Regions from separate parts of the Brenneria goodwinii genome, predicted to be linked through region 2. Evidence: riboswitches for the same ligand, from Rfam matches in the RefSeq annotation. Region 2 holds a riboswitch; each other region holds the start of a gene.
What was found. Region 2 has a riboswitch for thiamine pyrophosphate ahead of thiM (hydroxyethylthiazole kinase). Riboswitches for the same ligand answer to the same signal wherever they lie in the genome.
Positions count from the first base shown of each region.

Region 1: linked by a shared signal. The riboswitch ahead of thiC (phosphomethylpyrimidine synthase ThiC) and the one ahead of thiM (hydroxyethylthiazole kinase) in region 2 are both predicted to bind thiamine pyrophosphate.
Region 3: linked by a shared signal. The riboswitch ahead of thiB (thiamine ABC transporter substrate binding subunit) and the one ahead of thiM (hydroxyethylthiazole kinase) in region 2 are both predicted to bind thiamine pyrophosphate.

Region 1 covers NZ_CP014137.1:3,911,528-3,921,722, reverse strand. The annotation lists gene thiC (phosphomethylpyrimidine synthase ThiC) at 1-1,582, opposite strand, end outside; TPP riboswitch at 1,695-1,839, opposite strand; gene rsd (sigma D regulator) at 1,990-2,457, opposite strand; partial or broken gene nudC (NAD(+) diphosphatase) at 2,561-3,334, shown strand; gene hemE (uroporphyrinogen decarboxylase) at 3,400-4,464, shown strand; gene nfi (deoxyribonuclease V) at 4,473-5,150, shown strand; gene ACN28R_RS17410 (YjaG family protein) at 5,241-5,831, shown strand; gene hupA (nucleoid-associated protein HU-alpha) at 6,019-6,291, shown strand; gene ACN28R_RS17400 (DUF1481 domain-containing protein) at 6,296-6,994, shown strand; gene purD (phosphoribosylamine--glycine ligase) at 7,094-8,380, opposite strand; gene purH (bifunctional phosphoribosylaminoimidazolecarboxamide formyltransferase/IMP cyclohydrolase) at 8,398-9,987, opposite strand.
Region 2 covers NZ_CP014137.1:554,483-564,677, reverse strand. The annotation lists gene yegS (lipid kinase YegS) at 1-718, shown strand, start outside; gene psiE (phosphate-starvation-inducible protein PsiE) at 791-1,198, opposite strand; gene fbaB (class I fructose-bisphosphate aldolase) at 1,738-2,787, shown strand; gene thiD (bifunctional hydroxymethylpyrimidine kinase/phosphomethylpyrimidine kinase) at 2,997-3,803, opposite strand; gene thiM (hydroxyethylthiazole kinase) at 3,800-4,594, opposite strand; TPP riboswitch at 4,635-4,730, opposite strand; gene ACN28R_RS02555 (amidase) at 4,907-6,082, opposite strand; gene ACN28R_RS02550 (ABC transporter ATP-binding protein) at 6,116-7,096, opposite strand; gene ACN28R_RS02545 (ABC transporter ATP-binding protein) at 7,097-8,134, opposite strand; gene ACN28R_RS02540 (ABC transporter permease) at 8,137-9,027, opposite strand; gene ACN28R_RS02535 (ABC transporter permease) at 9,030-9,983, opposite strand.
Region 3 covers NZ_CP014137.1:5,193,653-5,203,847, forward strand. The annotation lists gene thiP (thiamine/thiamine pyrophosphate ABC transporter permease ThiP) at 1-310, opposite strand, end outside; gene thiB (thiamine ABC transporter substrate binding subunit) at 286-1,272, opposite strand; TPP riboswitch at 1,369-1,487, opposite strand; gene sgrR (HTH-type transcriptional regulator SgrR) at 1,529-3,187, opposite strand; gene sgrT (glucose uptake inhibitor SgrT) at 3,278-3,442, shown strand; gene phnE (phosphonate ABC transporter, permease protein PhnE) at 3,666-4,481, opposite strand; gene phnE (phosphonate ABC transporter, permease protein PhnE) at 4,481-5,287, opposite strand; gene phnC (phosphonate ABC transporter ATP-binding protein) at 5,287-6,120, opposite strand; gene phnD (phosphate/phosphite/phosphonate ABC transporter substrate-binding protein) at 6,179-7,141, opposite strand; gene ACN28R_RS23085 (type III effector HopF2) at 7,359-8,069, shown strand; gene leuD (3-isopropylmalate dehydratase small subunit) at 8,195-8,797, opposite strand; gene leuC (3-isopropylmalate dehydratase large subunit) at 8,811-10,195, opposite strand, start outside.

The DNA of each region.
Region 1 (10,195 bases), 2.0 Mb from region 2:
CGGCGATTTTGTAGGTAATCAGTCCCTGCTTTACATCCTCTTTGTCAGGTAACCCGAGGTGCTCTTTGGGCGTAACGTAGCAGAGCATGGCGCAGCCGAACCAGCCGATCATCGCCGCGCCGATACCCGAGGTGAAATGGTCGTAACCGGGAGCGATATCGGTGGTCAACGGGCCAAGCGTATAGAACGGCGCTTCATGGCAGTGTTCCAGCTCTTCCGTCATATTGCGGCGGATCATCTGCATCGGCACATGTCCCGGCCCTTCAATCATGACCTGTACATCGTATTCCCAGGCAATTTTGGTCAGTTCCCCCAGCGTATGCAGTTCGGCAAACTGCGCTTCATCGTTGGCATCCTGAATCGAGCCGGGGCGTAAGCCGTCTCCTAACGACAACGCGACGTCATACGCGGCGCAGATTGCACAAATATCGCGGAAATGTTCATACAGAAAGCTCTCCTGATGATGCGACAGACACCACTTCGCCATGATTGAGCCGCCGCGGGAGACGATGCCGGTCAGCCGTTTGGCGGTCATGGGGACATAGCGCAGCAGCACGCCCGCGTGAATGGTAAAATAGTCGACGCCCTGTTCCGCCTGCTCCAGCAGGGTATCGCGGAACATCTCCCAGTTCAGGTTTTCCGCCACGCCGTTAACTTTTTCCAGCGCCTGATAAATGGGAACCGTGCCAATCGGCACCGGGCTGTTGCGCAGGATCCATTCGCGGGTTTCATGAATATAACGCCCGGTGGACAGATCCATCACGGTATCCGCGCCCCAGCGGGTTGACCACACCAGCTTCTCCACTTCTTCCTCGATGGAGGAGGTCACAGCGGAATTACCGATGTTGGCGTTCACCTTCACCAGAAAATTGCGGCCGATAATCATCGGTTCGGATTCGGGGTGGTTAATATTGGCTGGAATGATGGCGCGGCCGGCGGCGACCTCCTGACGCACAAACTCCGCAGTGATGTTCTCCGGCAAATTGGCGCCGAAGCTCTGGCCGGGGTGCTGCTGGCGTAACACTTCGCCTCGAATGCGTTCGCGCCCCATATTTTCACGTATCGCGATGAATTCCATTTCCGGGGTGATGATGCCTTGACGGGCATAGTGCAGTTGGGTCACGCATTTTCCCGCTTTGGCGCGGCGGGGACGGGGCAGGTGTTCGAAACGAAGATGGTCGAGTCCGGCATCCGCCAGGCGCTGTTGGGTGAAATCGGAACTGACGCCGGGCAGCGTTTCCGTGTCGTTACGTTCGGCAATCCAGTTCGATCGCAGCCGGTTGAGTCCGATACGCACATCCGGGCATAAAGCCGGATCGCCGTACGGACCGGCGGTGTCATAAACTGGGATCGGTTCATTGTCGACGTACTGCGGATTATCCTTACTGCCGCCGATTAGCGTCGGGCTGAGCTCGATCTCGCGCATTGGGATACGGATATCTTCACGCGGACCGGTGAGGTAAATACGTTGGGAATTGGGAAATGCCATGCCCTGCAATGTATCAATGAATTGCTGGGCGGCGGCTCGTTGCTCACGACGGTTGGTTTTGGGCGATGTTGCGCGCGATTTTTCTGTAGACATAGCAAGTTCCTATAACACGTAAAGGGAAAATTGCTTGTCTGGAGTTCGGAGGGAGTAATAACAGAATTGATGCCATGCAGATTAACGCGGAAACGACATCTAGGGGTTAATCAGGCATATTACTCTTGTTCCCTTCGCAGGTATTAACCCGATCAGGTTCCGCGGATCCCGAATTAACGGTCTCAGCCCGTGCATTTTCATTGCTTGTTGAAAAGAAACAACAAACGGAAACGCGCTAGGCACTCCGACAAGATAGCCCCACTGTTAGCAGGCTGATTACAACGATGACACTGTAGGACGGCAGGCGGTGCATGTCAAAGACTGCCTGCCCGGTCTGTGAAGAAAAGCGGTGTTTTGCTCATCAGACCGAGGCTTTCAGCGGGAGGATGATCGGTTTATGATTGGTCTCAATATTGATTATCACAAACCAGACGAATCATTTCATCTTCCAACGTAAAGCGTTCTTCCAGCAATTCGCCGACGTTGGAGAGCGCTTGCTGGAATGCTATACAGTTGTCATGATCGATTGACGTCGCCAGGTGACCGTCATAGAAGTCCATAATCTGTTGCGTGTTGTCTTGTAAGGCGCAATCAAGCTTTGCAGACTGCGACAGCTTCTGTTCGCTTAAGGCAGCGGCTTCCTGCAATATCCGTTCATACGCATGAAAGTGACCGGCTGAAAGATAATCAACCAGATTCTGGTGAAAGTTATCCAACGCTTTTTCATCGAGGCGTGAGTATGCGTCTTTGTTGGGCTTGATGCCAACCAACTGGTAGTAAGTAATCAGGAGCTGTTTACGCGCTTGTAGCCACTGGTCGATTAACGCATTATTGCCACCGACGAGTTCAGTCAGGCTTTGTAACTGGTTTAGCATTATTGGCTCCGTGAATGATAAAAATAGCCGTTGGTTATGAACGTTAGCTAAATCACCCTGAATGGTAAAGGGCTAGTGAAGTGATAATGGGGCAATAAACGATATGGAACAAACGCTAAAAGGTGACGAAACCGGATGGTGGGTGGTCAGTCACTCGAATCAAATATGGCTTCCTCAGGGAGAATTACCGCAGGGAACGGCGGAAAGTTGGTCTTTGCAGGGTGAAACCGCTCGCAGGATCGGCGAGTGGCAGGGGCAACCGATGTGGCTGGTTTGCCGGAACCGGGAATCCGGTATGACGTCTGTGCGCCAACTTATCGATCAGGACGCCAGCCTGTTTCAAATGGCCGGCCGGGGCGTGCAACTGGCGGAGTTTTACCGCGCTCACAAGTTCTGCGGCTATTGCGGCCATGAAATGGTGCGCAGTAAAACCGAACTGGCCAGCCTGTGCCTGCACTGCAAGGAACGTTATTATCCGCAGATCGCGCCCTGTATTATCGTGGCGATCCGGCGGGGCGATGAGATTTTACTGGCGCAGCATAATCGTCACCGGGGCAATATGTATACGGTGTTGGCCGGGTTTGTCGAGGTGGGGGAAACGCTGGAACAGACGGTGGCTCGCGAAGTGATGGAAGAGAGCCGTATTGAAATTAAGAACCTGCGTTATATCAGTTCTCAGCCCTGGCCTTTCCCGCACTCGCTGATGATGGCGTTTATGGCCGACTATGCGGGGGGCGAAGTTCAGCACGATCCTTCAGAGCTGCGGGATGCCGGCTGGTTCCGCTATGACCGCCTTCCGCTTTTACCGCCGCCGGGCACGGTGGCGCGCCGACTGATAGAGGACACGGTGGCGTTGTGCCGCGCCTATCATGAGAACGGTAACGAACGTATTACCATCAACGGCGGCGTGATGCACCGGGATGATAACGAAAGGAAAAACAGATGACTGATCTGAAAAACGATCGCTACCTGCGGGCGTTGTTACGCCAGCCTGTCGATGTAACGCCGGTGTGGATGATGCGTCAGGCGGGGCGTTATTTGCCGGAATATAAGGCAACCCGCGCCCAGGCCGGTGATTTCATGTCGCTGTGTAAAAATGCGGAACTGGCCTGTGAAGTCACGCTGCAGCCTTTGCGGCGTTACGATCTTGATGCGGCGATCCTGTTTTCAGATATCCTGACCATTCCCGATGCGATGGGGCTGGGGCTTTATTTTGAAACGGGCGAAGGCCCGCGTTTTCAGTCTCCGATTGCCAGTCACGCCGATGTGGTGAATTTACCGGTTCCCGATCCGGAACAGGAATTGGCTTATGTGATGAATGCGGTGCGCACCATCCGCAAGAACCTTGCCGGCGCGGTGCCGCTGATCGGTTTTTCCGGCAGCCCCTGGACATTAGCCACCTATATGGTTGAAGGCGGCAGCAGTAAGGCATTTACCATCATTAAAAAAATGATGTTTGCCCAGCCGAAAACCCTGCATTTGTTGCTGGATAAGCTGGCGGACAGCGTCATTCTTTATCTGAACGCGCAAATTCGCGCGGGCGCCCAGGCGGTAATGGTGTTCGATACCTGGGGCGGAGTGCTGAGCGGTCGTGACTATCGTGAATTTTCCCTGCATTACATGCACAAAATCGTCGATGGCCTGCAGCGCGAAAATGAAGGCCGGCGCGTGCCTGTCACCCTGTTTACCAAGGGGGGCGGCCAGTGGCTGGAAGCGATGGCGCAAACCGGCTGTGATGCGCTGGGCGTAGACTGGACCATCGATATTGCCGACGCGCGTCGCGCCGTTGGCGATAAGGTCGCGCTACAGGGAAACATGGATCCTTCCATGCTTTATGCGCCGCCGGCCAGGATTGAGCAAGAGGTCGCGGCTATTCTGGCGGGGTTCGGCCAGGGAAGCGGGCACGTGTTTAATCTGGGACATGGTATTCATCAGGATGTGCCGCCAGAGCATGCGGGCGTATTTGTTGATGCGGTGCATGCGTTATCCCGCGTCTATCATTCATAGGGGGACGTGTGATTGATACCCAGTCGTTGCGCGCGGAGCAACTGACGCGTGCCGCGGAAATTATTCGCTATGACGATCTGCCCTTTGAGCAGCCGGCGTTCATTGCCGGTGCCGATGTGGGGTTTGAACAGGATGGCGCGGTGACCCGTGCGGCCATCGCCTTGATGCGCTACCCGTCGCTGGAATTGGTGGAGTATAAAATTGCGCGTGTCGGCACGACGATGCCGTACATTCCCGGTTTTCTATCCTTTCGGGAATGCCCGGGCTTAATGGCGGCCTGGACGCAGCTTGAGCAAAAGCCGGATCTGTTATTTGTTGACGGGCATGGTATTTCGCATCCACGCCGGCTTGGCGTCGCCAGTCATTTCGGTCTTTTGGTGAATGTCCCGACGATTGGCGTGGCGAAGCGCCGTCTGTGCGGGCATTTCGAGCTATTATCAGATGAGGTAGGCAGTCAGCAGCCATTGCTGGATAAAGGCGAGCAGATCGGCTGGGTATGGCGCAGCAAAGCGCGCTGTAATCCGCTGTTCGTGGCGACAGGCCATCGCGTCAGCTCGGACACGGCGTTGTTGTGGGTGAAACGTTGCATGCGTGGCTATCGTCTGCCCGAACCCACGCGCTGGGCCGATGTGGTGGCGTCTAACCGTCCTGCTTTTCAGCGTTGGCAACAACAGATGCTGCGATAGCTCTCGTTACAAAAACTTTAGGAATACAGGCATAGGGCGCGGCGTTAATTTCAGGTACACTGCCGCCCATAGCTTATAGCGAGCATAAAGATGTTACGTAACCCGATTCATTTGCGTTTGGAAAAGCTAGGAAGCTGGCAGCATGTTACTTTTATGGCATGCCTTTGCGAACGTATGTATCCCAATTACCATGAGTTCTGTCAGCAAACCGAGTTCGGCGACGCCATGGTTTACCGTCGTATTCTCGACCTGGTTTGGGAAACGTTGGTGGTCAAAGATGCGAAAGTCAATTTTGATAGCCAATTAGAGAAATTAGAAGAGGCAATTCCTGTCGCGGATGACTATGATATTTATGGTGTCTACCCGGCGATCGATGCGTGTATTGCTTTAGGTGAACTGCTTCATTCCCGTTTAAGCGGTGAAACGCTGGAGCATGCGATTGCTGTCAGTGAAACGTCGATTCGTACCGTCGCCATGCTGGAAATGACGCAGGCCGGTAAAGAAATGACCGATGACGAATTGAATGTTTTACCGGCAGTCGAAGATGAATGGGACATCCAGTGGGAGATTTTTCGCCTGCTGGCTGCCTGTGAAGAACGTGATATTGAATTGATTAAAGGGCTTCGTGCCGATCTGCGTGAGGCCGGAAGTAGTAACATTGGGATAAATTTAAGCCAATAACACAATAAAACGTGATTTAAGGCTTGAAATGGTATGTCTAAAGACTTCACATCCGCACCCTGTCTGGTCTACATTTGGGGTGCGTAAAAAAAGTGGCTGTCGGTGCGTGTATGCAGGAGAGTGCTGTCATGGCATATCCGTCGCACTCGATGCTTAGCAAGCGATAAACACACTGTAAGGATAACTTATGAATAAGACTCAACTGATTGATGTAATTGCGGACAAAGCTGATCTTTCAAAAGTACAAGCAAAAGCTGCTCTGGAATCAACTCTGGCGGCAATTACCGAGTCTCTGAAAGAAGGTGATGCAGTACAATTAGTTGGTTTTGGTACGTTTAAAGTAAACCATCGTAACGAGCGCACTGGCCGCAACCCACAAACTGGTAAAGAAATCAAAATTGCTGCAGCCAATGTGCCAGCGTTTGTTTCTGGCAAGGCTCTGAAAGACGCAGTTAAATAAGTCAATGCCGGTTAAGAGTTTAAGCAGGGGGGCGGGTTCGCCCCTTTTGCTTTTATTGCGTCGGCTCGGCATCGGCGCAGCGATCCTCTCAATCGTGGCCTGTAGCGGTCATACTCCCCCTCCATCAGTTTTTGCCAGCGGTTATATTTCCGATCGCGGAATTGTCCGTCTGTGGCGGAAAGACGACGCCCAGCACGATACCATCAGGCTGATATCGGTTTATAACCCGTTTCAGGGCGATAATACGGTGGTGACCCGTTATTTGTATCAACAGGGTAACCTGCGTGAAATCAAAAGAACCCTGGAAGGCCAGAAAGATGATACCCAGTTACGTTTTGCGGAAGACGGCACCGTCAGCTTTATGCAACGTCAGTTGGCAGAGCGGCGTGAGTCAATCTCCGATGACGATCTTACGCTCTATCAGTGGGATGCCAAAAGACTATGGGAACTCAGTGATGTTCTGCTGGCCGGCAGGGTCACGCTAAAACAGGGAACATTGCAGGACGCTCAGGTGATTGCCTGTGATGGTTCGCGCACTCGTCCTGACTTTGATCAATCAGCACAGAATTGGATTGCCCAAAAGAGACAACAGCTCACCGGTCCGCTGGGTATTGCATGGCTGGAAGCATCGGAAGGGACGCAACTGCTGCTGGTCGATCGGGGGGATTTCTGCCGCTGGGACGCGGAAGCAGACAGGCTATAAGCTCAAGTCAGCTTTAATCGCTCAGACATGGTGGCGATTCTATCTTGATAATCTGTGCGACGCATAAAAAACCCGGATTCCTCCGGGCTTGTCAGTTTGTCAGTCTTGTTCCCGCTCAATCGCGCGATAGCCAATATCCTTTCGACAGAAACATCCCTGCCATTGGATTTCCGCAGCCAGCGCATAGGCGTGTTTCTGGGCATCGGCGACCGTCTTGCCCAATGCGGTAACGCACAGTACGCGTCCGCCGTTGGTCACGACGTTCTCGCCATCCATTTTTGTTCCCGCGTGGAAGACTTTACCATCTTCAGCATCTTGCTGCGGCAAGCCAGAAATCACGTCTCCCGTATGATAATCGCCGGGGTAGCCGCCCGATGCCAGCACCACGCCTAATGAAGGTCGCGCATCCCACACGGAGTCTGTTTCATCCAACTTGCCGTCGCAGGCCGCCAGGCACAATTCGATCAGATCGGAACGCAAACGCAGCATGATGGGCTGGGTTTCCGGATCGCCAAAACGGCAGTTGAATTCAATCACCTTTGGCTGACCATCGGCGGAAATCATGAGTCCGGCGTACAGGAAGCCGGTGTAGACATTGCCTTCGGCCGCCATGCCTTTCACCGTCGGCCAGATCACCTGATCCATCACGCGCTGGTGAATTTCATCGGTCACCACCGGCGCAGGGGAATAGGCGCCCATGCCGCCGGTGTTCGGACCGGTGTCTTTGTCGCCGACACGTTTATGGTCCTGACTGGTGGCCATCGGCAGCACGTGTTCGCCATCGACCATGACAATGAAACTGGCTTCTTCGCCGTCCAGAAACTCTTCCACCACGATTCGATGACCGGCATCGCCGAACGCGTTGCCTGCCAGCATATCCTGAACGGCGTTTTCCGCCTCTTCCAGCGTCATGGCGACGATGACGCCTTTCCCGGCGGCCAGACCGTCAGCTTTGATTACTATGGGCGCGCCTTTGCTGCGGACATAGGCCAGCGCCGGTTCGACTTCGGTAAAGTTCTGGTATTCCGCGGAAGGAATGTTATGGCGGGCAAGGAAATCTTTGGTAAAGGATTTCGAGCCTTCCAACTGCGCGGCAGCCTGCGTGGGTCCGAAAATTTTCAGCCCGGCGGCGCGAAAAGCGTCCACCACGCCAATAACCAGAGGCTGTTCCGGCCCCACGATGGTTAAATCGATCTGCTTCTGCTGCGCAAACGCGACCAACGCGGGAATATCGGTTGCGGCAATATCGACATTGCTCAGCCCTGCTTCCAGCGCCGTACCGGCGTTTCCCGGCGCGACATAAACGATATCCGCCAGCGGCGACTGAGCGGCTTTCCAGGCCAGCGCGTGCTCGCGTCCGCCATTACCAATAACTAAAATTTTCATGTTCGTCAGATCCTGAATTAATGACGGAAATGGCGCATATCGGTAAAGATCATCGCGATGCCGTGTTCGTTGGCTGCGGCAATGACTTCATCGTCACGGATAGAACCACCGGGTTGAATGACACAGGTGATGCCGACGGCCGCGGCGGCATCAATACCATCGCGGAATGGGAAGAAGGCATCGGAAGCCATGGCTGAACCTTCAACTTCCAGCCCTTCATCACCGGCCTTGATGCCGGCGATTTTTGCGGAATAAACCCGGCTCATCTGACCCGCGCCTATACCGATGGTCATGTTGTCTTTGGCATAGACAATGGCATTGGATTTTACAAACTTAGCGACTTTCCAGCAAAACAGCGCATCACGCAGTTCCTGCTCGCTGGGTTGACGCTCGGTCACCACGCGTAACTGAGAGGCATCGACCATTCCCAGATCGCGTTCCTGCACCAACAGGCCGCCGTTCACGCGTTTGAAATCCAGACCAGGCACGCGCTGTTGCCATGCGCCACAGGCGAGCACGCGAACATTCTGTTTAGCGGAGGTGACTTTTAACGCCGCATCGCTGATGGATGGCGCGATAATCACTTCGACAAACTGACGGCTGACGATGGCCTGCGCGGTCTGTTCGTCCAACTCACGATTAAAGGCGATAATGCCGCCGAAAGCAGAAGTGGGATCGGTTTTGTAGGCGCGCTCATAGGCGTCCAGAATCGAGCCGCCGGTGGCGACACCGCACGGGTTGGCGTGTTTGACGATCACACAGGCCGCTTCCGTGAACTCTTTCACACACTCCAGCGCGGCGTCGGTATCGGCGATGTTATTGTAAGACAACGCCTTACCCTGCAATTGCCGGGATGTCGCAACAGAGGCTTCCGCTACATTCTCTTCTATATAGAAAGCGGCCTGCTGGTGGCTGTTTTCGCCATAGCGCATGTCCTGCTTCTTCACATAGTTTAGATTGAGCGTGCGGGGGAAGCGTCCTGATGGTTTGTCTGTTTCGCCATAATAAGGCGGCACCAGCGAACCAAAGTAGTTGGCAATCATGCTGTCATAAGCGGCGGTGTGCTCAAACGCTTTGATCGCCAAATCGAAACGCGTCTCGTAGGTCAGCGAGCCGTTGTTGGCATCCAGCTCATTAATGATGGTGTTGTAGTCGCTGCTTTTCACTACGATGGCGACATCTTTATGGTTCTTGGCCGCGGAGCGAACCATGGTCGGCCCGCCAATATCGATATTCTCGACGGCATCTTCCAGTTTGCAGTCTGGGCGGGCGACGGTTTGGGCGAACGGATAAAGATTTACGACAACCATATCAATAGGCTGGATATCGTGCTCCGCCATGATGGCATCGTCCTGACCGCGGCGCCCAAGAATGCCGCCATGCACTTTCGGATGCAGAGTTTTAACGCGTCCATCCATCATTTCCGGGAAACCGGTGTAGTCAGACACTTCCGTGACCGGTAAACCAGCATCAGCCAGCAGGCGTGCCGTGCCACCGGTAGAGAGAAGCTCAACTCCCCGTTGTGATAAGGCTTGAGCAAAGTCGACAATACCTGCTTTGTCAGAAACGCTGAGCAGAGCACGGCGGATAGGACGAGGTTGTTGCATGATGATGTATCCCTTGGATTGGGTAGTCAGTAAAGAACAGTACGTGAATATCGTCTTTTTCTTCATTTATTGTGCATCTCTGCAAGACAAAGAAAAATATTCAGTTAGCGTTCACAGTAAAGAAGGTGCGTTTTTTCGCGGAAGAATTGTAGCGAAAACGTTTGCGTGATGCTCGTCTAATTTCAGCAAGAATCCGTTCTGTGGATAA
Region 2 (10,195 bases):
CATCGCCGCCGGAGGCGATGGTACGATCAATGAGGTTGCCGGCGCACTGGCGGAACAGCCCGAAGCGGTTCGTCCCTGTATGGGGATCATTCCGTTGGGAACCGCCAATGACTTCGCCACCGGTTGTCAAATTCCCATCGACCCGCATAACGCGCTGACGCTGGCGATCAAGGGCCGAGCAACCGCCATTGATTTAGCCAAAGTGAATAATGAGCACTACTTCATCAACATGGCGACGGGCGGATTCGCCACCCGTATTACCACAGAAACGCCGGCCAAAATGAAAGCGGCGCTGGGCGGCGCATCCTATGTGTTAAACGCGCTGCTGCGTATGGATATGCTGCAATCCGAACGTTGTGAAATCCGCGGCCCGGATTTTAACTGGTCGGGCGATACCTGGGTTGTGGCGATTGGCAACGGCCGCCAGGCCGGCGGCGGTCAGCAGCTTTGCCCGGATGCGCTAGTGAATGACGGTCAGTTGGCGCTCAGCATTCTGTCTGCGCAAGAGCTGCTGCCCAATATGTTACAAGCATGGTTTACCGGCACTCAAAACCCGAATATGATTTCAGCCGCCCTGCCCTGGTTAGAGATTACCGCGCCGAATGAAATGACCTTTAATCTGGATGGCGAACCGTTTAACGCCAAACGGTTCCTGATTGAAGTGGTTCCCGCCGCCATTTATTGCCGCCTGCCGCCGCAGTGCCCATTGCTGGGATAATCCGGCGGGCCATTGACGAATATTCGCCACGTCCCCGCCCGGCGAATAGCCGGGTTGGGGGCAGCCGGGAAGTTATTCGCGCTTCAGGCGATTACTGTTCGCCAGATACAGCGTAATGACCAGCATCAAAATGGCGGCGGCGTAAATCAGCGTATCGAGCGGATTTTTATGATCGACGATAATCAGCCGGATAATCGCCGTGATACCGATATAAACGAAATAACGTAACGGGAAATGATATCCCGACTGAAAATACTTCACGATCAGGGCGATAAACTCAAAATACAGAAAGTAAATCACAATACTTTCAATCAATTGATAGGATGAATCCTTCTCATTGGTAATCAGCAATACTTGCGCTAGATGATAGGTCTCTTTCCCCAGAAAAATCACGAGAATAATAGCCAATATCAGCAATCCAATATTGAGTATCGTCTGGAGTCCTTTTGAAACCATGATGCTGCGCGTTGAAGCCGCCATACTTATTCCCTCACATCCAATTACATCAGTCATGCCTTATCGTTCACAGGTTATCACCCTTATGTTTTATCAGGGAGACAACCTGCTTATTTGTAAGCAAAATTAGCGAAAATAATCCCGAATATCCCGCCCGTGGTTTTTCTCGCTGCCGGCATGGGCTTCCTTCACCCGTCTTCGCGTGAAAAGCCACGCCGCGATTCCGTCAACCGGCGGTTTCCATATTCCATTTTTACTCTCGTTAAACAAAACGTTCCGTCTGTTCGTCACTCACGGCGATAAACCCTTGGAGGTTCACAAAACGAGGCTAATTTGCGGTGCAAAATGGCATTTATCGGCGATCGCATCTATTGTTTCTTCTGAATCGTCAGGATGTTATTCATCCTGCCTCAACGACGTCCATCATCACTTTTTCATTACGCCGTAACATTTTTCACCTGTCATCCTGGGACTGACGCAGGGGCCGTAATGGCTGTACCCCCGGAATAACAAGCGCAATCACCTGAGACGGCGATAAGAAAAAGCCTAACCAGGAGTTAATCATGACCGATATTACACAGTTATTAGGTAAGGAAGCGGAAGATCTGTTGCAACACCGCTGTACCACTATCCCTGCTGAAAACCTTTACCTGCCGGGCGCCGACTTCGTCGATCGGGTGATGATCGATAACAATCGCCCCAACAGCGTGCTGCGTTCCATGCAGACGCTGTTCAACCATGGCCGACTGGCCGGTACCGGCTATCTGTCTATTTTACCGGTCGATCAGGGAGTTGAGCACTCCGCCGGCGCGTCTTTCGCCGCCAATCCGCTCTATTTCGACCCCAAAAATATCGTTGAACTGGCGATCGAAGCCGGCTGCAACTGCGTGGCGTCCACCTATGGCGTATTGGCGTCGGTTTCACGCCGCTACGCGCACAAGATCCCGTTTCTGGTCAAACTCAACCACAACGAAACCCTGAGTTATCCGACCCAGTACGACCAGACGCTGTACGCCAGCGTTGAGCAGGCGTTTAATCTGGGGGCGGTCGCCGTCGGCGCCACCATCTATTTTGGCTCCGAGCAGTCGCGCCGTCAGATCGAAGAGATCTCAAGCGCATTCGAACGCGCGCACGAACTGGGCATGGTCACCGTGCTGTGGGCCTATCTGCGCAACCCGGCCTTCAAAAAAGACGGCGTTGACTACCACGCCAGCGCCGATCTTACCGGCCAGGCCAACCATATTGCCGCCACCATCGGCGCCGATATCGTGAAGCAGAAAATGGCGGAAAACAACGGCGGCTATCGCGCCATCAAATTCGGCTATACCGATGACCGCGTCTACGACAAACTGACCACCGATCACCCGATCGATCTGGTGCGTTACCAACTGGCCAACTGCTACATGGGCCGCGCCGGGCTAATCAACTCCGGCGGCGCCGCCGGCGATAACGATCTACAGGAATCCGTACGCACCGCGGTGATCAATAAGCGCGCGGGCGGCATGGGGCTGATCCTCGGCCGTAAGGCATTCAAAAAATCCATGAAAGAGGGCGTGGCGCTGATCAACGCCGTGCAGGATACCTATCTTGATAAAAGTATAACTATCGCATAACCCGCCAGGGATTGTCCGGCTCGCGGATTTTGGCGCGGTTACGCCTGCACGGCGCAGCCGGACAATCACATCAAATCCAGGCTAACGCCGCGCATACCGCTCGTTTAAGGATCGAGAGATCCGGGGCGACCACGGCGCGAGGTTCCCTGCGTGAACCTCATCGCCGTGTTTACCCTAATGAGCGGCACCAGCGCTTTTCCCCCCTCAACTCACCACCAGGCATGGAAATGATGCACCGGACCGATCCCCTGCCCGACTTCCAGCGTATCGGCCTGCTCAAGCGCCTGTTGCAGATAATTTTTCGCCGCGGCGACCGTCGCCGGCCAATCAGCACAACGCGGCCGCAGGGCCGCCAGCGCCGCGGAGAGCGTGCAACCGGTACCGTGCGTATGCCGGGTATCGACGCGTGGGGAGGTGAAACGCTGCGGCGCCTGCCCCCGGCAGAACAGCCAGTCCGGGCTTTCTTGCTCGCTTAAATGCCCGCCTTTCATCAATACCGCCTGACAGCCCATACTCAGCAGTTCCTGTCCCTGAGCGCACATCTCCTGCTCGTTCCTGGCCGGTGGACAATCAAGCAGGGCGGCCGCTTCCGGTAAGTTAGGGGTAATCAGTGAGACATTAGGCAACAACCGGCGGCGGATCGACGCCACCGCGTCGGGCGATAACAACGGATCGCCGCTCTTCGCCAGCATAACCGTATCCAACACCACATAAGGTATGGTGTAACGGCGCAAGCGTTCCGCCACCACGTCGACAATATCAGCCTGCGCCAGCATGCCGATCTTGGCGCTGTCGATACGCACATCGCTCAGCACGGAATCAAGCTGGGCGCCCACAAACGCCGGATCAATCCGGTAGACGGACTGAACGCCGCGGGTATTCTGCGCCACCAGCGCGGTGATCACCGAAGTGCCGTAAGCCTCCAGCGCGGAGAACGTTTTCAAATCGGCCTGGATCCCCGCCCCGCCGCTGGGATCGGTGCCGGCAATGGTTAACGCATTAATACGTCGTTTCATGCCAGAGCCTCCGTACGCAGACGATAAAGCGCATCCAGAAAGGCCGGAATAAAACTGCCCGGCCCCTGAGACCGCACGGCTGCCCGTTTCCCCGCCAGCGACATGACATAACAGGCCGTCGCCACGTGCTGTGAACGGTCGCCCTCCAGCGCACAGAAAGCGGCGACCACGGCGGATAACGCACAGCCGGTTCCCACCACGCGGGTCATGATTTTATCCCCGCCGCTAATCGCCCAACTGCGAGAACCGTCCGTGACATAGTCCACCTCGCCCGTCACCGCGACCACCGTGGAGAGACGGCGAGCCAGTTCATGGGCGGCGGGCAGCGCGGTAAACGAGTCGTTAGCGCTGTCGACGCCGCGCCCCTGCGCACTTAGCCCGGACAATGCCATGATCTCTGAGGCGTTTCCCCGAATGGCCGCCGGTTTTAGTTGCAGCAGTTCACGGGCAAATTCGCTACGAAAAGTCAGCCCGCCGACCGCCACCGGGTCGAGCACCCAGGGCGTACCGGACTGATTGGCGCTGTTGACCGCCGCCAACATGGCATCGGCGCGATCGCGCTCCAGCGTTCCGACATTAATCAGCAGCGCATCGGCCATCGCGCTGAATTGTGCGGCTTCATCCGGATCCACCACCATGGCGGGCGAAGCATTAAGCGCCAGTAACACGTTGGCGGTAAATGATTGCACCACATCGTTGGTCAGACAGTGCACTAAAGGAGACAACGCATGAAATTGCGCTAACGATGCCGCCGCATGGGCAGCCGGTAAATCGACAGGTCGAGTATTCATCATTCCCCCAACCGGCGTTCAAGAAGGCGGTAACCGGTTGGTTGGCATACCGAGACTTCCCTACGCTGGCATTATCCAGATCAGGTCAACGGGTATTTCTCAGCCTTCACGTGGAAGGGCACCCCGAGTCGTTGAAAAATCAGAAGATTTTACAGCAGGCTTACGCCTTGCCGCTTACAGAATACTGCCCGCATCATGACTTGTAAATGCGGGGCGTCACGGAAAACAAGTAAGCGCGGAACAAAAAAGGATGGCGGCCAAGGTCAATGGGGGGGCTTGCCGTCACCAGCAAGCGGCCCCGGTTCGGCGATGTTACGAACATGCCGCGACCCGCGCGGCGGCTTTGACCAGACTCAGATCGCTGCCACGCGGACCAATTAACGAAATCCCCAGCGGCGCCCCCTCTTTTTGCGCCAGCGGCAGATTGACCTGCGGTATCCCGCACAATACGGCAATGGACAACAGGTGATGGGATAAACGACGGGTTTCTTCGATATCCGCCTCATTGGCGCTCAGCAAAGGCGCGACATCCGGCACCGTGGGCAAGACCAGAATCCGGTTTCCCACCAGCGCCCGCCACTCATCTCGCCAATGATCGCGCCTGCGGCAGCTGTTGAGGTACTGCTCATCCGTCACGCATTCGCCCCAGGCAAAACGCCCGGCCACATCGGCCCCCAGCACATAACCATAACGTTTTATTTTTTCACCCTGCGCTTGCCAGGCTTCGCGTCCCTGAATAAACCGAAAGGCCCAGTAGGCGTCCTCCAGCGAAGGCAGATCGCCCGACAGCGGCAACAGTTCGCCGACGGCCGCGTTAATCTTTGCCAACGCGGGCTGCAACGCCGTTTGCGACGCGGCAGGCAGCAGCGCAAACAGCGCATCGCCGATCGTCCATTCCGGCTGATCCGGCAGCGGCGCATCGTCTTCACCCAGCAAACACTCGCCCACCCTGACGAACAACCCGGCGTCGCGGGTAAAATAGCCTGCCGTATCCATGCTGTGGCTAAGCGGCTGACAACCTTCCAGAGAAATACGGCCGTGGGTGGGGCGTAATCCATACAGTCCGCAGTAGCTGGCCGGGGTGCGTACGGAACCGCCGGTATCCGTGCCGAGGGCGAAATCACAGAGATGGTTGGAGACCGCCGACGCCGACCCCGATGACGATCCGCCGGGAATACGATCGGGCGCGGCACCGTTACGCGGGGTGCCGTAGTGCATATTCTTACCACTCATGGAAAACGCCAGCTCATTGGTATGCGTTTTCCCGACAAATTCGGCTCCCGCATCCAGCAGTCGCTGTACCGTGGGCGCGGTACGCGGTTTTATGCCTGACATGGCGAGCACATGGGGGTTTCCGCCCCCGGTAGGGTACCCCCCGACGTCGAACAGGTCTTTCACCCCGAAGGTGAAACCGGCCAACGGGCCGTGAGGCGCATGCTCAACGGCGACCGGAGGGTAAGGCATAAAGGCAAAAGCATTATCTTGCATCGTGGTTCCTTAAATTGATGAAGCCGACTCGCTTTAGTGAGCGGTCATCCAGTGATGACAACGGACCTGGTGTCCGGCAATGACGTTTTGTGAATCTGGCAATTGGCTATGACATTTGTCACTGGCCCGCGGACAGCGCGGAGAAAAAGCGCACCCGGCAGGCAAACGCATCAGGTCCGGGGGTGAGCCGGGAATACTCACCAGCCTCTCGCCTTTTCGCAGTCCGCCTTTGGGGCGGGTGCTCAGCAGCACCTGGGTATATGGGTGGAGGGGATTGTTCAGCAGCTCCTGTAGCGGAGCCTGTTCAACAATACGACCGCCGTACATCACGGCCACGCGGTCGGCCACTTCGACAGCCGCGCCGATATCGTGCGTGACGAACACAATGGAAAGACCGAGATCCTGCTGTAATTCCCGCAATAGGATCAGAATCTGAATTTGCACCGTCGCATCCAGCGCGGTGGTTGGCTCATCGGCCAGCAATAGCCGGGGCTGGCATGCCAGCGCCAGGGCGATCATCGCCCGCTGGCGCATCCCGCCGGACATTTCATGCGGGTAGGCGTCAAGCCGCTGCTCGGGGCTGGGAATTCGCACGCGCCGCAGCGCGTCCAGCGCCTCTTGCCGCGCCTCGGCATAAGAGAGCGAACGATGCTGCCGCAATGCTTCGATAATCTGCGCCCCGACGGTATAGACCGGATCCATCGCCAATAACGGCTCCTGAAAGACCATCGCCGCCACCGGTCCACGCAAGGCCCGCAGTTGCCTTTTTGAAAACGCCATCACATCCTGACCGTCTATATGAATCTGGCCGTCGATGGTGGTGGTGCGTTCAGGATGGAGACGCATCAAGGCGCGTAGGGTGACGCTTTTACCCGAACCGGATTCGCCGATCAGCGCCAGCACTTCACCACGCGCCACCGCCAGACTCACCCCATTTACCGCCGATACCGTCTGGTTACCTCTGCGAAACCGGACCTTAAGATCGCGCACATCAACCATGGGTTGCTCTGCCATTCATGCCTCCTTAACCAGGATAAGGTTGTCAGGACTCTGCGAGTGTCCCGCGCCGGGTTCAACCATCAGACAGGCGGCGGAATGCTGGTGCGCTGCAGCGTACAAACGCGGCGCGCGTTGGCTGCACACGGCTTCGGCATGCGGGCAACGCGTGTGAAAGCGGCAGCCGCCGGGCGGATTTATCGGGCTGGGAGGATCGCCGCTCAACGGAGACCTGAGCGTGCGCCGCGCCGGATCCATCGATGGCATGGAACTGAGCAAGGCGCGGGTATAAGGATGCAACGCCCCGGAAAAAAGCGCTTCCGCCGGCCCGATTTCAACCACTTCTCCCAGATACATCACCATGATGCGATCGGAGAGATAGCGCACCACGTGTAAATCATGACTGATAAACACATAGGTCAGATTGAGGCTCTCTTTCAGATCCAATAACAGGTTGATCACCTGCGCTTCAACGGACTTATCCAAAGCGGATACCGCCTCATCAAGGATCACCAGCCGCGGATCAACCGCCAGGGCGCGGGCGATATTTACCCGCTGGCGCTGCCCGCCGGATAGTTCGTGGGCGTAGCGGCCGGCAAAACGCGACGGTTCCAGCCCAACATGCGCCATCAGATCCCGCGCCCGCGTCCGGGCTTCACGTTTGTTAATACCATGCACCAAAGGACCGAATGCCACCGACTCTTCCATCGTCAGGCGCGGATTGAGCGAAGAATAGCTATCCTGAAACACCATCTGCGCCTGACGGCGGTAATTGCGTAGCGGCAAGCGCGGACCGCCGACAGATTGCCCATCGAAGATCAGTTCGCCACTGTCGTGTTCGATCAACTGCATCAGTACACGCGCGGTCGTGGATTTACCACATCCCGACTCCCCCACCACGCCCAGGGTTTCCCCTTTTAACACCGAGAAATCGATACCGTCCACCGCCCGCACCAGCGCACGTTTTCCCAATTCGCCTTTCAGCGGAAAATGTTTCACCAGTTTCCGCCCGATAAGCAGCGGCTGAGCCGGTCCGCCGATGTCGTGGTTATCCATAGTCAACTCCGTATAGCCATGGCCATCCGCAGACGATCGGCCAAAATATTAAAAGAGATAGAGGTGATGAAAATCATCGCGCCGGGCAGCGCGCATACCCACGGTTGGGTATAAATCGCGGTGCGCAGCGTATTCAGCATCAATCCCCATTCCGGTTCCGGCGGCGTCACTCCCAAACCGAGAAAAGAAAGGCCCGACGCCAAAATCATTGATATCGAAATCAGTCCGGTGGTGAACACGAAGATCGGCCCCAGTACATTGCCCAGAACCTGGGTGCGGATGATGGTAAACGCGGAAGCGCCGGAGGCGCGCGCCGCTTCAATGTAATCGCGGTTACGCACCTGCGTTGTTACACTCTCCGCGATGCGCGCCACCTGCGGCACAAAAACCAGCGTCAGCGAGATCAGGGCATTCACCACCCCGGCCCCCATCGCGCCGGATAAGGCAATCGCCAACAACACGGAAGGAAAGGCGTAGAAAATATCGACGGTGCGCATGATTACGCTATTCAGCCAGCCACCGGCATAGCCAGCGATAATGCCGATAGTCGAACCGATAACAAAAGCAATCGCCACCGGCGTAATCCCCATAAACAGAGATAGCCGGGTGCCGAGCATCAGCCGCGACAGCATATCGCGCCCCAGTTCATCGGAACCCAGTGGGAAACCGGGTGTCCCGATAGGTTTCAGACGATTGAACATTGAGGTGGCGTAGGGATCGCCATGAACGATCCACGGCCCCAGCGCCGCCAGCACCAGGAGGCATAAAATCACCAACCCCACGCTCAGCGCCGAAGGATCGCGCATTATCCTCCCGAGCACCACACGCCAGTATCCCTGCGACTTTTCCGTCAAATCCACACTCAGGGCTGGACGCGCAAGATTAAGATTCATGATCAAGCCCTCTTTATTCGTGGATCAAACAGCGTTTGCAGGATATCGACCAGCAAATTGAGCAGGACAAAAAACAGCGCCAGCACCCAGATGGTGCCCTGCAACAGCGGTAAATCGCGCTGAAAAATCGCCGAGTTAAGCAGTAATCCGGTTCCCGGCCAGGCAAATACGGTTTCCACCAGAATGGATCCCCCCATCAGGTAGCCGATTTGCAATCCCATTACCGCCAGCGCGGTAGGCGCGGCGTTCTTCGCAACATGGGTAAATAATGCAAACTCGCTGACGCCTTTCGCTCTCAATCCGATAATAAATTCCTGCGCCAGCGTTTCCGCGATCTGTACGCGCACGGTTCGGGCGATGATGCCTGTCGGGATCACCGACAGCGTGATGGACGGAAGCAACATAAACTTCAGATGTTCCCAATCCCAGGCCCAATCCATCGCCCCCATGGGGCCACCGCCCGTGGCGGGCAGCCAATTTAGCTGGGAAGAAAAAATGATGACCAGCAGCATTCCCAACCAGTAATGCGGCACGCTGACGCCAAAGATGGAAAAGGCGGAGGCGATGCGATCAATCCAGCTATCCTGAAAATAACCGGCAACAAAACCGAACAGGCTGCCTAAGACAAAACCGATGAACGATGCGAGCAAGGCGAGACGCAGCGAGTAACTTACGGCGTTCATCACTTCGCTGCTCACCGGACGGCCGCTGGCGATGGACATGCCCAGATCGCCCTGCACCGCATGCCACAGCCAAAGACCGAACTGCACCGGCAGCGGCCGATCGAAGCCATAAGCCTGGATCAACTGCTGGCGCAGCGCTTCGGAGGCATCCGGCGGCATAACGGATACCAGAGGATCGCCCGGGGTCATATGAACCAGCATGAAACAGACCAGCGCGACGCCAAGCAAAATTGGCGTCGCCAGCAACAGGCGGCGAATAATATAAGTGAACATGGCAAACCTCGCAGACTGGAAATAAAAACCGCTATCCATCCCCGCAGATTTCAGCCAGCGGACGACCCGCGGTCGGTTCACCGCCTCAATCTGCGCCGCCGCTGATAAAAATGCAGGGTAGAAACCAATACGGTTCACTGAGGCCGGGATTTCATCATCCGCAGAACCAGCGCAAGCGTAATACCGTTCACCGGTGCCAAGGGAACGACCGC
Region 3 (10,195 bases), 720 kb from region 2:
CCGGCAGCACCAGGGTCATGGCGCATAGCCGCAATAGCAGACGATGGCCGGGAAAACGTCTGCGGTAGAGCGCTCTGGCAAGGAAAATAGCCGGCGTGGTAGACAGTAAGGCAGACAAAAACGCCTGCCAGAAAGTAAAGCGGATAACATGCCACAGATAGCTGTCATGCCAGAGCATTCGCCATTGGCTTTCCGGCGCCTGTAGCCACAATGCGCTGAAAGCCAGCGCCGCCACCAAGATTAACAGCGAGGCGGCCAGCAATCCCGGCCACAGACTTCCGCTACTCAACGACTGACGGCTTGTTGCCATGCCTGAATCCAGTTATTCCGCTGTTCTGCAACCTGTTGCGCGCTGTATTGCAAGGCTTTCTCCGGGACGGCGAGATGGGCGAATCCGGCCGGCAGATCGGTTTTGATTGCCGGATACATCCAGTTTTTGGTTGGGATCGCCTGCTGGAATGCGGGCGTCAGGATGAACTGCAGAAAGCGTTTTGCCAGCGCCGGATTTTTACTGGCGGCAAGCTGTCCGGCGACTTCAATTTGCAGATAATGTCCTTCGCTAAAGTTCGCCGCGGCGTAGTTATCGTTCTTCTCTTCAATGATGTGGTATGCCGGGGAGGTGGTATAGCTGAGCACCAGATCGGCTTCACCCTTTAGGAATAACCCATAGGCTTCGCTCCAGCCTTTGGTGACGGTAACCGTTTTCTTAGCCAGTTTTTGCCATGCCTGCGGGGCTTGATCGCCATATACTTTCTGCATCCATAGCAGCAGTCCTAATCCAGGCGTACTGGTGCGCGGATCCTGATAAATGACTTTCCACGGCTCCGTGCTGTCGATCAGCTCATGCAGGCTTTGGGGCGGATTCTTCAGGCGGTTTTTGTCATAGACAAACGCGAAGTAGCCATAGTCATAGGGAACAAAGGTCGTATTGTCCCAGCCGCCGGGGATATCAACGACAGCCTTGGTATCCAGGCCGTGTTTGGCGAATAGCCCGGTCTGTTCCGCCGCCTGCAACAGGTTGTTGTCCAACCCCAGAATGATATCCGCTTTACTGTTCTTCCCTTCCATACGCAGGCGGTTCAGCAGCGAGACCCCGTCTTCCAGCGCGACGAAATTCAGCTCGCAGTCGCACTCTTTTTCGAAGGCCGTTTTAATGACCGGCCCTGGCCCCCATTCGGAAGCGAAAGAATCATAGGTGTAAACCGTAAGCGCCGGTTTAGCGAAAGAGGAGGCCGACGCCAGCAACAGGCAGGGAAGGATTTTTTTCAATATTGACGTTGAACGTTTTAACAACGGTTGTTTGAGTAATGTGATATTTAACACTTTGCACTCCTGTCATCATAGGGTGGCAAAGGTCTTTGAGTCTCAGCGATGAGCACTCTCAAATCCCTTCGCCGGTATTAACCGGATCAGGTTCGACGGGTATTTTCTCAGCGCAAGACGTGTCGCATAGGCATTACACGTCTTCCGCACCCCGTTGAGAACGCTCTATTGTAAAGACTTATGGGTGACGGCGAAAGCGAGACGCTTAGTTTTCCGGCTGCGCGAACCAGGCGGACTTAAAGTCAAACCATCCCAGGGTATTCATGCGGATGCCCCGCATGCTGCGTTGCCCCTGAAGTTGCAGCCAGTTGTGGAACAGTGGATGTAACTGACAACTGGCAATAAGTTTTTCACTCCATTCCGCTATTGGCAACGCCTTGCCGCGCCACAGGCCGGCGTCCTCGTGCAGATCTTCATTAAGGCAATGCTGTATCAGCGGCTGCTCGTAAAACAGGGCGAACAGCGAGAACTCCAGCGGCAAGTAGCAGTTGTTGCTGCATAGCCAGATATCGCTTTCCGCTTCGCCGCGATACCACTCTTCGTAACCGATTGTCTGTAAGTCGAGTTGCACGCCATGTTCTTGCAGCACTTTTTCCATGATGCCGCTGATAACCCTATATTCAGGATGTTCCCGGTAGATTGTCAGGGTGATCCGTTGCAGATCTTTGGGTTTTCCCTGTGGCTCGATACGTTCCTGGTGATGCCAGCGGGGGAGCAGACCATAGGCTGGCGACCAGTCCCGCTGGTGCGAAATATCCGCATAACGCAGCAGGGCGATCGGATTGAATATCTGGCACAGCCAGCGGCGCACTTCCAGTTGGCTCGCCTGCGCCGAACGAGCATCAAACAGCAGGAAATAACAGCCTTCTTCCATGCGGCTTTCCAACTGGTTATGCGACGAATCATCCGATTCCAGATGCGGGGAGTAGGGATGCATCTCTGTCGCGTCGGGAATCACCCAGATGTTGACCTCGTCAATCAGCGCCCGATAGCCGAAGTAGTCATCGAATGCTTTGATTTTAAGTTGATTGTCGTTGTTGCGCGTTACCGCGTAAGGACCGGTTCCGATAGGGTGTCTGGCGAAATCCGGCAGGGTTCGCCACTCTTCCGGCAGAATCATCGCCGAAACGCTGCCAAGCAGCCACGGCAACCAGTCGTCGGGGCTGGTCAGCCGGACATCAATCACAAACGGCATGGGGGAGGTCACCTTCTCAATATGTGAAAACAGCGGGGACGCGGCAAGCCGGGTGAGCGAGGTAATGACATCCGCCATGGTCAGTTCCCGTCCGTGGTGAAAACGAATGGAAGGGCGCAGATAAAACCGCCAGTGCAGCGGCGACAACATTTGCCAGTGATGGGCTAAGTCGGGTTTTAGTTCCCCATTTTCCTCATTTATGTTGGTCAGCCCGCTGAATATCTGGCGGGCAATATGCATTTCCGAACGGCGCAGCGCCGATCCCGGCAACAGATTGCGCAGCGGACGATAATAAAGAATGCGCAGAATATGTTTACCCTGGCGAAAGCTGCGGCCAAGGTGCGAAAGCAGCATCTGCCGCACGGTTTGTTTATCGCCGACCAGTTGTACCAACTGATCGATGCGATCCTGCTCCAACAGGTCTTCGGCCCGCTGTTGCTGCAATGCCAGTCCGGTGTAGATAAAGGTCAACTGCGAACGTTTACTCCGCCCGGCTTCCGCCTGCCAGATAAGCCATCCCTGTTTTTGCATGGCGCCGAGCAGTGAACGGATATGGCGGCGAGAACAGCTTAATACCCCGGCCAGCTCTTGCAGCGTCGTGTCGGTGGTTTGCCCTTGATAGCGTTGCCACAGGCGAATGAACTGTTGTTGCAAACGAGATGAAGGCATAAAAGAGGAACTCCCCGCACTAAAGTCATCAATTTATCTTTCCCTATATTACGTCGATACTTTCATGCAATGAAAGCGGGGAGGTGGATTATGAAAGTTTCATCACTGTATCGGTTCTATCAAGCCTATCTTGCTGCGGGTCAATCTAAATGGTTGAGCGGGATATCGGTTCAACAGCGGGTGGAATTATTGCAGCAGGCGACGCAGTGGCAGATAGAAAACATGTCGGAAGAAGAGTACCGCCACTGGTTATAACCGTAAGTTTCGGGTAGAGAAACATTCTGAGTAATGGTGCGATTTCACCAGCCAGCGAACCTTCTGCTGGCTTTTTTTTTGCACCACGCTTTGCCCTCTCAGGTTATTAATGCTGTTCGTTTAAAGATCGAGATACCCGGGGCGACCACGACGAGAGGCGTCCCTGCGGGAACCTCATCGCCGTGTTTCCCCTAATATCAGGCTTAAGTGAACGGCATTACTGTCAGATTATGGCCTTTCTAACTACCGCCGATACCCATTCCGACACCGCCACGGTCAGCAGAATCACCAAAAAGATGACGGTGATTTGCGGCCAGGCCAGCATATTGAGCGACGATTGAAGGTTAAGACCGAGGCCGCCGGCCCCCACCAGGCCAAGAATGGCGGACTCGCGGATGTTGATGTCCCAGCGGAATACGGTAATGCCAAGCAGGCTGGGCAGGATCTGCGGAACAATCGCATAGTCAATGATCTGAAGCCGGCTGGCGCCCGTCGCCATAACGGCTTCAACCTGCGTTTCATCTATCTCTTCGATCGCTTCATACAACAGTTTTCCAATAAAACCAATGGATCGCAGCGCGATGGCGATAGTGCCGGCCATCATGCCGGGGCCAAGGATCGAAACCAGCAGCAGCGCCCAGATCAATGAGTTGATCGAGCGAGATGAGACGATGATCAATAGCGCGATCGAGCGGATAAACGCCGCCGGCGTGGTGTTGCGCGCCGCCAGAAACGCGATGGGCACGGCGATAAGCGTGCCGCCCAACGTGCCGAGCGTCGCCATATTCAGCGTATCCCACAGCGGAATAAGCAACTGTGGCAAATAGGACCAGCGCGGCGGGAACGCGCGCGCCAGAATATCTTCCCCCTGTACCGGCGCATCGTAGACGAATGACCAAATCGTATCTTTGGTCATTAACTGCCAGCAAAAGAGGAAGAAGGCGACAAGAACCAGCCAACCCGCCCATTGCAGCAGCTCCGCGCCGGTTGTCTGATGACGCCATTCGGGGGACGATGTTTTCGTCTTGAAGTCTGACATTATTGGATCCGTTTGCGGATAAGACTGGAAAAGTATTCCGCCGCCATGACGATGGCGATGATGATGATCAGGATGGCGCTGGCGCTGTCATATTCGTAGCGGTCGATTGCCGTATTCAGCGTGGCGCCGATGCCCCCGGCGCCGACAATGCCGATGACGGCGGATTCGCGGAAATTGATATCAAAGCGATAGAGTGAAAGCCCGATCAGCCGCGGCATCACCTGCGGCTGTACCGCATAGTTCAGCAGTTGCGGCCAGGATGCGCCGGTCGATCGGATCGCTTCGATCTGCGCGGCGTCGGTCTCTTCAATATCCTCCGCCAGCAGTTTGGCGATAAAACCGATCGTGGCGAAGGCCAGCGTCAGGAATCCGGCGAACGGGCCGAAACCAAACATGGCCACCAGCAGGATGGCGATGATGATTTCCTGAAAGGCGCGTGAAACGGCGATAATGCTGCGGCAAATCATGTAAATTGGCATCGGCGTCAGGTTGCGTGCGGCGCCGACTCCAATCGGAATCGAGAGCAGAATACCGACAATCGTCGCGCATACCGTCATGGTCAGGCTTTCCTGAAGGCCGGGAAGAATATCGCGCCAGCGTGAAACGAAATCCGGTTGCAGGAACCCCTGCAGGAAGCGCCAGCCGCGGTCAAGACCTTCCCAGGCCCGCCGCCAGTTTACTTCCATCGAGGAAAGCGCGGCCAACAGGTAGAGCGCGCATCCGCCATAGGCGAGCCAACGCACGGCCCTGCTACGAATAAAACGCGGCGGCCGCCGCCAGGTAGTGGGGTGAGTTGTGGTAGTCATTACAGGCTCTCGACCATTTTCCCGGCGGGAAGATCCATGTGGGCCAAGGGAGCCTCGGCTGCGTCATCCTTTGCCTGTTGGCGCATCGCCGCCCAGTCTTCTTCACCGTAAATGTGCGTCAGCGCGCTGTTGTCCAATCGATCGGGCGAGCCGTCAAAGACAATCTCTCCGGCGCGCAGGCCGATGATCCGTTCGACAAAATTCTGCGCAAGAACCACATCATGAATATTGATGATGGCCGGCAGGCCGCGTTCCCGGCAAATCTCGCTAATCAGCCGCATAATCTGCCGTGAGGTTTTAGGGTCGAGCGAGGCCGTCGGTTCATCGATCAGCAGCAGTTCAGGATCCTGCGCCAATGCGCGGGCGATGCCGACACGCTGGCGCTGACCGCCTGACAGGGCGTCGGCGCGTTTGTTGACATGTTCGGACAGCCCCACCCGTTCCAGCAGCGCAAACGCATTCGCCACATCCTGCGGCGGATAACGGCGGAAAAAACTGCGCCAGAAGGGAACATAGCCTAAACGGCCGGATAATACGTTCTCCATCACGGTAAGCCGTTCGACTAACGCATATTCCTGAAAAATCATGCCGATACGCCGACGCAAAATCCGCAGACGGGTACGCGAAATACCGGTAATCTCTTCATTTTTCAGGAAAATACGGCCTTCACTGGGTTCGATCAACCGGTTGATACAGCGGATCAGCGTCGATTTACCCGCGCCCGAGGGGCCAATCAGTCCGATAACCTGTCCGGCAGGCACCTCCAGGCTGACGTTTTTCAGCGCCTTGTCGCCGACACGGTAAGTTTTACTCAGGTTAGCGATGCGCAGCATCATGACCTCCGATACAGGTGGTGAGGGATGGCATAGGCCAGCCCATCTTCATGTAGGGTCATTTGCATGTATAGACGACGCCGTTGGCTTCATCTATCTGACGAATTACCTGCCAGGTATCCTTGAAGGTGATGGGGATGAACGCTTCCTGCGGCGGCTCGGAGTGCTTGAACTCTTCAAGCAGTTTCGATCCTTCCCATTGGTAAGTGAAAAACGCTTTCTTGATCTTTTCCTGTAATTCCGGCGTCAGGTTATGCGCCATACCGTAACCGGTGGTCGGGAAAGTCTGGGATTTGTAGATCGACTTAACCTGATCGGCTTTCACCACGTCGCGCGCGATCATGCGGTTCAACACGGAGTTGGCGACGGCGGCGGCGGGGTAGTCGTGGTTGGCGACGCCCAGGATCGAGTTGTCGTGCTTGCCGGAGAATACCGGTTCAAAATCTTTGCCCGGCACCATGTTATATTCGGCTTTAAGGATGGCGGAGGGCGCTTTATATCCTGAGTTTGAGGTTTCGGACGTGAAGGCCAGCTGTTTTCCTTTGATGTCCTCAACCTTTTCGATGCCGGAACCCGGCCAGGTGATGATCTCCATTTCGTAGCCGAAAGCGCCTTGTTTGGAAGCCATCATCGCAAAGGGGTGGAAACCGGCGCAGGCGACGGCGATAGGGTTGCCGCCGGTATTGAATCCGGCCACATGCAGGCGGCCTGCCCGCATCGCCTCGATCTGCGCGGCATTGGATTGTACCGGGAAGAACTGAACCTTTTTCCCAGTCACTTCCGCCATATGTTCGAGGAAACCCTGCCAGATATCAGCGTAAACCGCCGGATCTTCAACCGGGGTGTAGGCGAAAATCAACGTATCGGGATCGACCTGCAGTTTCTTATCCGTTGGAGTATCGGCGACCATATCGCCATCCGCGTCGGTATAACGGCTATCCAGTTTGAATTCCGCCTGGGCGGGAAGGGCAAGAGTGACTATAGACAGTGACAGCGCCAATGCCGCATAACGCATTTTCATGACGTTCTCCATGTAGCCAGAAGGTAAATAAATTAAGTAGTAATAAGTTGAAACTATCGATGTTGGGTAAATTTAATCAGGGTGATTATTCGGCAGATTTAATACGACTCTGTGATCGTTCAGAGACAGTTCTATGACAGAGGGGCAGGGTTGAAAAGGGAACCTAACCGTTGGAAAGGATACATAGAGCCATAACTCTATGGCGTAGGGAGAAATTATGGGACTGTGCGTATCGAAATCTTCCGCATCCGATTTTATGTCCGCTGGCGTTGGCGACGCGGCGGGAAGTTCTGGCGTTTCCGGCAATGGTAAATCGTGGTCTGACATGGTATCGAATATCAGAAATCCGGATGACGACAGCAGGGTAGCGGCGTTGATCAATATGATAGGAATGATCTATGACGCATCAAAAACGCTTCGGGAGCGAATGAATATTATCGATCGCGAGGGCGGGGTCGCCCTGCGCATTGTGCCTGACGGCGACATCCAGCATAGTTTTGGACATGCGGAGACGCTCATTCCACAGCGGGAAGCGGTAATTGCGCAATCCACGGCGCAAAATGTGAAAGGCGGTCATTTTCGTCCTCTGAGCATCATGCTGGTTGAGCTGACGAACATGAGCCGCGCCAATGACTTCCAACGGGTTATGACAAAATTCGATCAGGGCTATTGCGGTGTGGAAAGGGCTGCGCATGATTTAGAGCAGGTTGAGTATCAAACCACGCTGAATATGGGCCAATATTACAAAGAGGCGAGATCGGTTATTCAGCACCTGGATTATGGCACGCCCTCTTTATGGTATTTGCAGGCAAACGGAGACGCATACTATCCCACCTTTGAGCATTACTTCAGGAACATGTGCGATAGCGGGCATACTGATGCTTACAGAAACAATTTGCAGAGAACAATGAATGAGCACTCTGCGTAAGGCGGGGTTTCCCCGGTCTTGGTCAGCCCTTCTTGCCGGAGGTATTCAGTGCGGGTTATCGGACAAGCAATCATTCCGCTCGCCGTCGATTCGGCGTGGCGGGCGGAATGATTGCCAGATGAAGATCAGTGGAGGAAAGACGGCTGTTTCAGCTCGTAATCGGCAATGGCCGCTTCGTGCTGCAATGTCAGGCCGATGTTGTCCAGACCGTTGAGCATGCAGTGACGGCGGAAGCTGTCAATTTCAAACGGATAGCTTTTGCCGCCGGCCAATACGGTCTGGTTTTCCAAATCGACGGTGAAAGTAACGCCTTCTTCACTCTCGACCAGTTTGAACAGCGTATCGACATCCGCTTCGCTCAATCGTACCGGCAGCAGCTGGTTATTGAGCGCATTACCGTAAAAGATATCGGCAAAGCTCGGTGCAATCACAGCCTGAATACCGTAATCGGTCAGCGCCCAGGGAGCGTGTTCGCGTGAAGAGCCGCAGCCGAAGTTTTCCCGCGCCAGCAGGATGCTGGCGCCTTTATAGCGCGGTTTGTTCAGCACAAAATCAGGGTTAGGCTGCTGGCCTGATTCATCCAGAAAACGCCAATCGTTGAACAGGTGCTGGCCGAAACCGGTACGCGTCACCTTTTGCAGAAACTGCTTGGGAATGATTGCGTCGGTATCAACGTTAGCGGCATCCAGAGGAACCACCAGACCAGTATGTTGAGTAAATTTAGTCATGTCGGCTTCTCTCTTAATTCAACTCGCGGATATCGGCAAAACGGCCGGTGACGGCGGCGGCGGCGGCCATCGCCGGGCTCACCAGATGCGTGCGTCCCGCGCGGCCCTGACGGCCTTCAAAGTTACGGTTGCTGGTGGAAGCACAGCGTTCGCCGGGGTTCAGGCGGTCGTTATTCATCGCCAGACACATAGAGCAACCGGGTAAACGCCATTCGAAGCCGGCTTCGATAAACACTTTATCCAGCCCTTCCAGTTCGGCCATGGTTTTTACCGGGCCGGAGCCTGGCACCACGATGGCCTGCACGCCGTCGGCGACTTTACGCCCCTTGGCGATCTCCGCCGCCGCACGCAAATCTTCGATACGCGAGTTGGTGCAGGAGCCGATGAACACTTTATCGATCGCCACCTCGGTCAGTTTGATGCCGGGCTGCAAATCCATATACGCCAGCGCCTTGGCGGCGGAAGCGCGTTCCACCGGATCGCTGAAGGATTCGGGCGCAGGGATCGTCTCATTGACGGCAATCACCTGACCGGGGTTGGTGCCCCAGGTGACCTGCGGCGCAATCTGGGCGGCATTCAGCGTAACGACGGTATCGAAACTGGCGTCGGCATCGGATTCCAGCGTGCTCCAGTAAGCCACCGCGGCATCCCAGTCGGCGCCTTTGGGCGCGAACTGACGCCCTTTCAGATAGTCGAATGTCGTTTCGTCGGGCGCGACCAGGCCCGCCTTGGCGCCCATTTCAATCGCCATGTTGCACAGCGTCATGCGGCCTTCCATGCTCAGAGCCTGAATGGCCTTGCCGCAGAATTCAACCACATGGCCGGTACCGCCTGCGCTACCGGTTTTACCGATAATCGCCAGTACGATGTCTTTGGCGGTAATTCCCGGCGCGGCATCGCCGATAACTTCAATCTTCATGGTTTTAGCGCGCCCTTGTTTCAGGGTCTGCGTCGCCATCACATGCTCCACTTCAGACGTGCCGATACCAAAAGCCAGAGAGCCGAAGGCGCCGTGCGTGGCGGTGTGGGAGTCGCCGCAGACGATGGTCATCCCCGGCAGCGTCATCCCCTGCTCAGGACCGATGACGTGGACGATCCCCTGGTACGGGTGATTCAGGTCATACAGCTGCACGCCGAATTCAGCGCAGTTTTTTATCAGTTCCTGCATCTGAATACGGGCCATTTCACCACAGGCGTTGATGTCTTTGGTCTGGGTGGAAACGTTGTGGTCCATGGTGGCGAAGGTTTTACCCGGCTGACGCAGTTTACGTCCTTTGGCGCGCAGGCCGTCAAAGGCCTGCGGCGAGGTCACTTCGTGTACCAGGTGACGGTCAATATACAGCAGGGGCGTTTCATTCGGCGCTTCGTAGACGACATGCGCATCGAACAATTTTTGAT